3 regions of the Ruminococcus sp. 5_1_39BFAA genome follow, and region 2 is predicted to be linked to each of the others. Evidence: riboswitches for the same ligand, from Rfam matches in the RefSeq annotation. Region 2 holds a riboswitch; each other region holds the start of a gene.
What was found. A riboswitch is a leader RNA that binds a small molecule or an ion and turns the genes downstream of it on or off. The one in region 2 is predicted to bind thiamine pyrophosphate.
Positions count from the first base shown of each region.

Region 1 (3,437 bases), on a different contig from region 2:
CCGGGATGGAGACAGCCTGGCAAATTGCCTTTAAAGTCTCATAGCTCACATCGTCTGCATCAAGCTTTGTGCCTGTGGTAAATACAGCTCCCACTCCCAGGTAGTCCGCTCCTCTTTTTTCCGCAAGAACGGCCTGCTCCACAGTCTGGGCAGAAACACCGATGATTTTGTCAGGGCCCAGCTTTGCCCGCACATCCCCGGCTTCCATATCGCTTTGTCCCACATGTACACCATCTGCATCTATTTTTGCAGCAATGTCTACATTATCATTGATCACAAAGGGGACGTTGTATTTTTTGCAAAGTTCTTTCAGCTCTTCTGCCTCCTGTAAAAACTGCTCTTCAGCCAGCTTCTTTTCCCGGAGCTGCATAAAGGTCGCTCCGCCTTTTAAGGCTTTTTCCACCTGGCTGTACAGAGTTTCCCCGTGGAGCCACGCTCTGTCTGTCACAGCATACAGTACCATGTCTTTTCTATCGCACTTCATATTTTGCCCCTTCTTCCAGAGTCTTTGCGTCCATGTTATAGATGGCATCAATGATCCGGTTGCGGTAGGTAGAATTCCCATCCCCCTCCTGCATCCTGGCAAAGCCGATCTCCCCGGCAAGTCCCATGAGAGAAACGGCTGCTGCCGCTGCCTCCAGGCGATTCTCCGGGTTTGCTACCACATAGGCAGTCATCAGACCGGAAAGCTGGCAGCCTGTTCCTGTAATCAGTCCCATTTCTTTACGTCCGTTGCGGATCACATAGCACTTTTCGCCATCGGCAACCAGGTCAATGGCTCCTGTAACAGCGATGATACATCCAAGCTTTCCCGCCAGGCTCTTCACAAAGGAAACGGCATCGGCAAGGCTCTCCTCCGTCACTGCATCCGCCACATCAGCATCCACTCCCTTTGTGCTTCCGCTTCCATAGGCCAGTGTTTTGATCTCAGAAATATTCCCCCGGATAACAGTAAATTCTACTTCCTCCAGAAGCTTCAGCGCTGTATCCGTGCGAAGCCTGCTGGCCCCTGCGCCTACCGGATCCAGCAATACAGGATGTCCCAGCTCATTTGCTTTTTTTCCTGCAAGAAACATGGATGGAATGGTATTTTGATTCAGGGTTCCAATATTAATATTTAAGCCTCCGCAAATGGATGTGATGTCCTCCACATCCTCTCTGTCATCAGACATGATCGGGCTTCCCCCGCACGCCAGCAGTACATTGGCTACATCGTTTACCGTTACATAGTTTGTGATGTTGTGCACCAGTGGCACAGATTTTTTGACATTTTCCAGGCAATTACCAAACATCTTTTTTCCTCCTTTTTCTTCGGAGAACTGTGAATACCTTCCACATACAATAAGAAAAGCGCAGGTACCAAAACATAAAGGTATCCCTGCGCAAAAGCATTCATACAAGTATCTCCCTACGTTGGCATTATCCAAATCAGGTTCTGGGTCAAAGCAACACAGCTTACTCTCAGCCCGCTTTCCGCGAGCTCCCCGCTTTTTTACATATTCATTATACATGTTCTGACAGATTTTTCAATAGCTTTTTCCGATTCCTGTCCCTTATTCAGTCTGGGCTTCTGCCTCTGCAATGGCCTTCCGCAGGATCTTCTGCTGTTTCTTCTTTTCCCGCAATTCCCGGAAAAAGTCGGACAGCATAGCGGAACATTCCTCCTCCAAAACTCCCCTGGTGATTTTCACCTGATGGTTAAATCCCTCAATCTCCAGAAGATTCAGCACCGAACCTGCGCATCCTGCCTTTGGATTCATGCTGCCGATCACCACTTCGTCAATTCTTGACTGCACCAGCGCTCCCGCGCACATCTGGCATGGTTCCAGTGTCACATACATGGTACAGCCTTCCAGCCTCCAATCGCCCAGCTTTTTGCTGGCCTTTTTAATGGCATTCAGTTCCGCATGAGAAAGAGTGTTTTTGTCCGTATTTCTGCGGTTATACCCCCTCGCCACGATTTTTCCCTCATACACAATTACGCATCCGATCGGAACCTCCTCTAATGCCCGGGCCTTTTTTGCCTGCCGGATAGCTTCCTTCATAAAACGTTCCTGCTCTGTCATATGGTTTTCTCTTTCATCCTTTTCCAATAATAAATCACACCCACCGCGTCTGCAAGCGCCCAGCCAATGGGCACAGACACCCAGATTCCTTTCACGCCGACAGCCGGCACTGAGGAAAGGCTATATGCCAGCAGCACTCTTGTGCCCAATGAAAAAATGGTAAGAATTACGGACATTCCCGGTTTCTTCACCGCACGGTAGTATCCGTACAGCAAAAACAGAAGACCTATCCCGAAATAAAATGCACCCTCAATACGCAGATATTCCACTCCGATGGCAACAATCTCCCTCTCGGATTCCTGGACAAATATCTTCATCAAAGGCTCTGCAAACAAACACACTGCCGCACTGATCACAACGCAAAACAAGAATGCGGAAACCACTGCGCTCCTGATCCCCCGGACGATCCTCTCTTTTTTACCCGCGCCGAAATTCTGGGCAACAAAGGTGGAAAAGGCATTTCCGAAATCCTGCACCGGCATATACGCAAAGGAATCAATTTTTACTGCTGCGGCAAAGGCCGCCATAACCGCAGGTCCAAAGCTGTTGACTCTCCCCTGGACCATCAGGATGCCAAAATTCATAATAGATTGCTGCAGGCATGTCAAAAAAGAGAGCTGGGCGATTTCTTTTAATACTTTGCCGTCATAATGCAGCTCCTCTCTGGTAAAACGGAATTCCGGGAATCTCACCAGCGTATATGCTGTGATCCCCACACCGGCTGCAAACTGTGCGATTACAGTAGCCGCCGCAGCTCCCGCCACACCCCAGCCTCCCAACAGGATAAACGCCAGATCAAGCATGATGTTCAATACGGCTGCGATTCCCAGAAATGCCAGGGGAACCACAGAGTTTCCCACTGCCCGCAAAAGAGCCGCAAAATAATTGTATAAAAAGGTAGCGCTGATCCCCACAAAAATGATCTTCAGGTAATCGCGCATATAAGTAACTACCGCATCCGGCACCTGAAGCAGTTTCAAGATCAGCGGAAGTCCTGCAAAAACAAGGATGCTGATGGCCACCGTCATCACAGCGATCAGGCCAAAAGAATGGATCATTCCCTCCTTCAGCCGTCTGCTGTCCTTTTCCCCGAACCTAATGGAAAAAACCGCGCCGCTTCCCATGCACATGCCCAACAAAATGGAAGTCAGAAAGGTCATCAGTGTGTATGATGAGCCTACTGCCGCCAAAGCATTTGCCCCCAGATAGCGGCCTACGATCAAAGTATCTGCAATATTATAGCACTGCTGCAAAAGATTCCCAGCCATCATGGGCAGCGCAAACAGCATCAGATTTTTTGTGATGCTCCCCTGTGTCAAATCCCGTTGCTTCATATTTCTCCCCATCCATCAAATATCTCTGTCTATTATA
Region 1 is NZ_CAXSVO010000002.1:457,040-460,476, reverse strand. It holds gene thiE (thiamine phosphate synthase) at 1-484, opposite strand, end outside; gene thiM (hydroxyethylthiazole kinase) at 471-1,292, opposite strand; TPP riboswitch at 1,388-1,497, opposite strand; gene tadA (tRNA adenosine(34) deaminase TadA) at 1,554-2,066, opposite strand; gene ACESZH_RS04845 (MATE family efflux transporter) at 2,063-3,400, opposite strand.
Region 1: linked by a shared signal. The riboswitch ahead of thiM (hydroxyethylthiazole kinase) and the one ahead of thiC (phosphomethylpyrimidine synthase ThiC) in region 2 are both predicted to bind thiamine pyrophosphate.

Region 2 (3,437 bases):
GATCCAACAAAAGGAATATTTCCTGGATTTTGTCACAGGAGCGAAGGGCATGAAGCTTCTCTATGATTCCTTTTTCAAAGAGATCATGAATCCCGAAGCGGTTCCGGAACGGATGAATGAGCTGCTTTCTTTGATTCTGAAAAGAGATGTGAAAATTCTTCAGGTTCTGCCTGTTGACAATACCAGATTAGGGGATGAGACCTCCCTGGTCATCATGGATATTGTAGTAAAGCTGGAAGACGGCAGTATCGTCAATGTGGAAGTCCAAAAAATCGGCTATCTTTTTCCCGGTCAGCGCAGCGCCTGCTACTCTGCGGATCTGCTTTTGCGCCAATATAAAGCCGCACGCCAGAAAAAGAAGAAAAATGAAAAACGCTTCTCTTACAAGGATGTGAAACCCGTCTATACTATTGTCTTTTTTGAAAAAAGTCCAAAAGAATTTCACGCTTTTCCCAATGTATATCTGCACAATTCTGAACAGAAAACGGATACAGGGCTGAAGCTTGAACTACTTCAGAAGTTTGTCTTTATTCCCCTTGACATTTTCCAGAAAACTCTGCACAATAAACATATCACAAACGATTTGGAGGCATGGCTTGCATTCCTGAGTATGGATGATCCGGAAACGATCCTGGAACTGATCCATTACCGCCCGGATTTCCAAGCCATGTACAGCCACCTGTATGATATATGTCAAAATATTGGAAGGGTGATGGATATGTTTTCAAAAGAGTTGCAGCAATTAGATAAAAATACGGTACAGCTTATGATTGATGAAATGCAGGACACCATTGATTCTCAGCAAAAGGCTCTTGATGACAAGGACAAATTAATTGCTGAATTGCAGAGGTCTTTAAAAGCCCTGGAAGAAAAGTAACCTGGATTGTAACAGTCTTCAAAGATTGAATGACACACACAGTTGACGTAATCGCCATCCGATGCTAAAATAATCCATATAAAGGGGAGCTTGCGTAACAAGCAGGCTGAGAGTAAGCTGAATCGCTTTGACCCGTAACCTGATTTGGATAATGCCAACGTAGGGAATATATAGCCTGGAATTTTTTTCATGCGGTATGCTCTTTTGGCATACCGCATTTTTTGTCGGTTTTTCCGGATCAGGAAAAATCCGGGCATCTGATCCCGGTCCCGGCAGATTGGGGGCACCACCTTCTGCCGTATCAGGTTCATTCCTGCAAAAAGGAATCAAGCCGTCACAAAAATCTATTCTAAGGAGGAAAGAAAATGGCTGATTACACCACACAGATGGATGCTGCCCGCCAGGGTATCATCACACCGCAAATGGAAACCGTAGCAGAAAAAGAACACATAGGCGCCGACGAACTGAGACAGCTCATTGCAAAGGGAGAGGTTATCATTCCCTGCAATAAAAAGCATAAATCTTTAAGTCCCAGCGGCGTAGGCGCGAAACTCACCACCAAGATCAACGTGAATCTTGGCGTGTCCCGTGACTGGAAGGATGTGGACATGGAGTATGAAAAAGTCCGCTCCGCCGTAGAAATGGGCGCCGAGGCGATCATGGATCTAAGTTCCTACGGTGATACCCGGAGCTTTCGCCGTAAGCTGACAGAAACCTGTCCCGCTATGATCGGCACTGTGCCGATTTACGATGCTGTGGTCTATTATCACAAGGCTCTGGGAAAGATCACATCCCAGGAATGGATCGACATTGTAAAAATGCACGCAGAGGACGGCGTGGATTTCATGACCATCCACTGCGGCATGAACCGCGCTACCGCCCAGCGCTTCAAAAACAACAAACGCCTGATGAACATTGTTTCCCGGGGAGGCTCCATCATGTTTGCATGGATGGAAATGACCGGGCAGGAAAATCCATTTTATGAGCATTACGACGAAATCCTGGATATCTGCCGGGAATACGATGTTACCATGAGCCTTGGGGACGCCTGCCGTCCGGGATGTATTGCCGATGCCACCGACACGGCACAGATCGAGGAACTGATCACTCTGGGCGAACTGACAAAGCGCGCCTGGGCAAAGGATGTGCAGGTCATGATCGAAGGCCCTGGCCATATGCCCATGAATCAGATTGCCGCAAATATGGAAATCCAGAAAACCCTCTGTCATGGCGCACCCTTCTATGTACTTGGACCTCTTGTAACCGACGTGGCTCCCGGCTATGATCATATCACCTCTGCTATCGGAGGAGCTATTGCTGCTTCCGCCGGCGCCGCATTCCTGTGTTATGTCACTCCCGCCGAGCATCTTCGCCTGCCAAACGCCGCTGATGTGAAAGAAGGCATCATTGCAGCCAAGATTGCAGCCCACGCCGCCGATATTGCCAAAGGCGTTCCCGGTGCTGCCGACTGGGACTACAAAATGAGCGAAGCCCGCAAAAATCTTGATTGGGAAGCTATGTTTAATCTCAGTATGGATCCGGAAAAAGCCCGCCGTTACCGCGCGGAAGCTAAACCGGAAAAAGAAGATACCTGCAGCATGTGCGGCAACTTCTGTGCGGTCAAAAACACCAATCGAATCCTGGAAGGTGAAATTGTAAGCATTTTTGACGAATAAAGCATTGAAACTCAGCGGAAATCGTGATAACCTATTGCAAGAATGTTCCCGCATTCTTGTTTTGACTGCCCGGCATTTTGCCGGGCAGTTGTACTTATGCGGCTGAGGCCTTCCGCTGCAGCCGTGGAATCCTCTTTACCGGATTCATCTTAGATTTTTATACCAGGAGGTAGAACATGGAAAGTAATATAAAAGAACAGCTATTGAAATTACTTGAAAATAACAGCCGTCTTACCAACGAAGAGCTGGCGGTTATGCTGGGTGTCACGGAGGATGAGGTTCGCTGCGAGATTGCGGCATTGGAAAAGGACCGTATCATTTGCGGTTATCACACGCTGATAAACTGGGATAAGGTTAATGATAACGATGTGACCGCTTTAATCGAGCTTCGCGTCACTCCCCAGGGTGGAAACGGATACCAGAAGCTGGCGGAACAGATTAAGCAGTACCCCCAGGTGCTTTCCCTCTACCTGATGTCAGGCGCTTATGACTTCCTGGTAATGATAAAAGGAAAAACCCTGAAGGAAATCTCCCTTTTCGTATCCGAAAAGCTGGCTTCCATACACGAGGTACAGAGCACCACTACCCATTTCTCTCTCACAAAATACAAAGAGCTTGGCGTAGACCTTGAGAATAAAAAAACTGATGAAAGAATGATGATGACCCCATGAAAGAATTTTTGTCTGAAAAAGTATTAAGTTTAAAACCATCGGGAATACGAAAGTTTTTCGATGTGGCCAATGAGATTCCCGATGTCATTTCCCTGGGCGTAGGCGAACCCGATTTTGAAACCCCTTACCACATCCGTGAGGCTGGTATACAGGCATTGCAGTCAGGCAAAACCTTTTATACCTCCAACAGCGGTCTGATGCCTCTGCGCCAGG
Region 2 is NZ_CAXSVO010000001.1:463,924-467,360, forward strand. It holds gene ACESZH_RS02070 (PD-(D/E)XK nuclease family transposase) at 1-877, shown strand, start outside; TPP riboswitch at 950-1,060, shown strand; gene thiC (phosphomethylpyrimidine synthase ThiC) at 1,243-2,553, shown strand; gene ACESZH_RS02080 (Lrp/AsnC family transcriptional regulator) at 2,730-3,224, shown strand; gene ACESZH_RS02085 (pyridoxal phosphate-dependent aminotransferase) at 3,221-3,437, shown strand, end outside.

Region 3 (3,437 bases), on a different contig from region 2:
TCAGTACATAAGTTCCCAAAATGCTGTAAAGTCCGTATCCAAACCCGGATAAAAGCCCCAGTCCAAGCGCTCCTGCTGACAGCCGCATATCTCCTCCCAGCCCGGATACAAGGACACAGCCTGCAAAAGCCATAATAAGAGCCGCAAATTTTTTCCCCGTCATTTTTTCATGAAACAGCACCAGCGACATAAGCATCACCATAACAGGCGCCGTATAGAGCAGAATCGCGGCTACGGAAAGGGATGAGATGGACATTGTGGTAAAATAGCAGACCGTAAACATCAGGATACTGCCAATGCCCATTCCCAGAAACCAGACCATATCTTTCACACAGATCTTCAGCTTCTCTCTGTCTGTCACTGCCGTGATCACAGCAAATAAAACAGCCCCTCCAATGATCCTCATGGACGCGATCTGAATAGAGGTAAATCCGTAGGTTCCCAGAGTCCGCACAAAGATACCCATAATCCCCCACAAAGTCCCCGCGATCAATATAAACACAGGTGCCAAACGTTTCATCTTAAGTCTTCTCCTATTCCCAGTCATTTCATAACATGCGACAGGTCATCCCAATGTCACATCCAGAATCATCATCAGCACAAACCCCGCCGCAAAAGCAATGGTTGCCACATTGCTGTGCTCTCCCTCGCTCGCCTCAGGGATCAGCTCTTCCACTACCACATAGAGCATGGCTCCGGCTGCGAATGACAAAAGGTATGGAAGCACCGGTGTAATATGTTCTGCCAGAAGCAGCGTCAAAGCTCCCGCCACAGGCTCCACCGCGCCGGAAGCAGCGCCGTACAGAAAAGCTTTTCCCCTGGTCGCACCGCCAGCTCTCAGAGGCATGGATATGATAGCACCTTCGGGAAAGTTCTGAATCGCAATTCCAATTGACAGAGCAAAAGCTCCGGCCAGCGTAACCATCTGGTTTCCCGTAGTAACCCCGGCAAAAACTGCCCCTGCCGAAAGTCCTTCCGGAATATTATGCAGGGTCACAGCAAGGACAAGCATTGTATTTTTTTTTAGCGTGCATTGGGGGCCTTCATGCTCCTCACATCCAAGATGCTGATGCGGCACATTTTTATCCATAAACAGCAAAAACGCAATTCCCAGCAAAAATCCCACAGCAGCAGGAACAAAAGCGAATTTTCCCATCCCCTCGCTCATATCCATAGCCGGAATCAGAAGGGACCATACCGAGGCAGCCACCATAACGCCGGAGGCAAAACCAAGAAAAGCTTTCTGTACCAATGGCTTTAATTCATTTTTCATAAAGAATACACAGGCAGAACCCAGTGTCGTTCCTATAAACGGAATCATTAATCCGAACAATATCTCCATACTGTCAACCTCTCAATTCATATAGGCTTTCCGTTCAGCAAAGCCACAGATATCATAGCACAATTTTTCTTAAAATGACACTGCTATTCTTAATTTATGCAAAAAAATCTCATCTGCCAATCTTCTCGTTACTATGAATGGTAATATCTTCTTTTCCATGTTTTACTTGCTCTTCTTTACATACTGTGCTATACTAATGCACTGAACCAAGGGAGCTTGTGTACACAGGCTGAGAGGAAGCAGGGGCTTCGACCTTTTAACTTGATTTGGATAATGCCAACGTAAGGAGGAAAAAAATGATGAATCTACTCGTGACTGCCGATGGCGGTCTCACAACTGCTGGCTATGTGGTTTCCGCTGCGGCGGTTATCATTCTCATAGCCATTGTCGCAATTCTTCTCAACAAAACAAGCAAAACAGTAAAGCTTACCACACAGCAGCTTGCAATCTGTGCCGTAGCACTGGCGCTTGCCTATGTTACCTCGTACATCAAAATTTTCAAGCTGCCCTTCGGTGGCTCTGTCACTCTGTTCAGCATGCTGTTTATCGTGCTGGTGGGATACTGGTATGGACCTAAGGTCGGAATCCTCACAGGACTTGTGTATGGAATTTTCCAGTTTCTTCAGGAGCCGTATGTGCTGTCCTTTTTCCAGGTATGCTGCGATTATATCCTGGCCTTCGGCGCTATGGGAATTGCCGGTTTCTTTTCCAAAGCAAAAAAGCATGGCCTTCAGAAGGCTTACATAGCAGCTATTATCGCCAGAGGCGCTTTCCATGCACTGGGCGGATATCTCTATTGGATGGACTATATGCCGGAGAATTTCCCGCAGTCCTTAGCAGCTTTATATCCTATTATCTATAATTACAGCTATATTCTTATGGAGGGCGTTCTGACTCTGATCGTCATTTCCATCCCGGCAGTCTCAAAAGCTTTGGATCAGATAAAGAAAACATCCGGAGCACTTACAACTGCCCACTGATCTTGAAATTTTAAAATGTTTTAAGCCAAAGCCCTGAACAGCCGCCGGTACCCTTGACCGGCGGCTGTATTTTTCAGTCCGTTTCTTCTGTTGCTTCAAGTTTTACGTATTTGGGTTGATCCGAATCTCTGTCGTATCCCAGACACAGATTCTTAAGCGCAGGCTCAGGAACGGCAAAACCCATATGAACAGTCTTTGTCTCTCCCGTCGCAAGGGATGTATTATAAAAGTGCGGCTCTCCCGGGTATGCGGATGCGTCAAAGTAAAAGGCCACATTATCGCATGCCAGCTTATAAGAGCTGCAGCCCCGGTAGTCTTCATTCATATCCACCATGCTTTCCTCCCATTTTTTAACCTCGTACCCGCTTCCATCGTCCAGTTTACTCAGATTGAGAAACTGCGGCTGGACATTCACATCGTCCGCATCCGTACCGCTCAGATTTTCCAGGACTGCTGTCACCTCCACGTATTTTACAGGGTAGATCCCAATCTCCTTGTTCACCAGACCCTCCTCCGCACTGTCCCAGTACGATGCGGTGAATGTATAATCCGGCAGAACTCCGTCTTCGCCCAAAAACTCCAATGTCTCCTCATAATCCGAGGTGGTATTTTCATTCAGCTTGCTCATATCCACCTTGTCACTTATCTTCATGTCTGTGATGGTCACCCGGATATCCGCGTCACTATCGCCTGTAAAAATTTCCTGGAAGCTTTCGCCCATATGGATAACGCTGCTTTCCTGCACGGCAGCCGCTTCGTGATCTATTCCCTCCTCTTCCAGCGGATCATAAGTATATGCCTTGAAAGTGTGATCCGGGTCCTCCTCGGGAACCTCGGTAATCGCCATATTTTCACATACTTTAATCAGCTCTTCCATGGAGATATCCTGGCTTGCGTAAATCATCACAGTATGTCCGGTATCCTCATAGGCAAGGAATACAATATGAGAATATTCATAACCTTCTCTTGTAAATATATATGCTGTTTTTCCATCCAGTTCCTTCGTCTCATAGCTGCCTGCGTCTCTGATATACTCAATCTTCGTCCCGCTCACATCGAGTATGGAAAGCCCTGTGCCCGCATATTCCCCTTCGTAGGAGTACTTGCCTTCTTCC
Region 3 is NZ_CAXSVO010000034.1:1,324-4,760, forward strand. It holds gene ACESZH_RS20935 (DMT family transporter) at 1-520, opposite strand, end outside; gene ACESZH_RS20940 (ZIP family metal transporter) at 566-1,342, opposite strand; TPP riboswitch at 1,541-1,647, shown strand; gene ACESZH_RS20945 (energy-coupled thiamine transporter ThiT) at 1,639-2,322, shown strand; gene ACESZH_RS20950 (DUF4367 domain-containing protein) at 2,396-3,437, opposite strand, start outside.
Region 3: linked by a shared signal. The riboswitch ahead of ACESZH_RS20945 (energy-coupled thiamine transporter ThiT) and the one ahead of thiC (phosphomethylpyrimidine synthase ThiC) in region 2 are both predicted to bind thiamine pyrophosphate.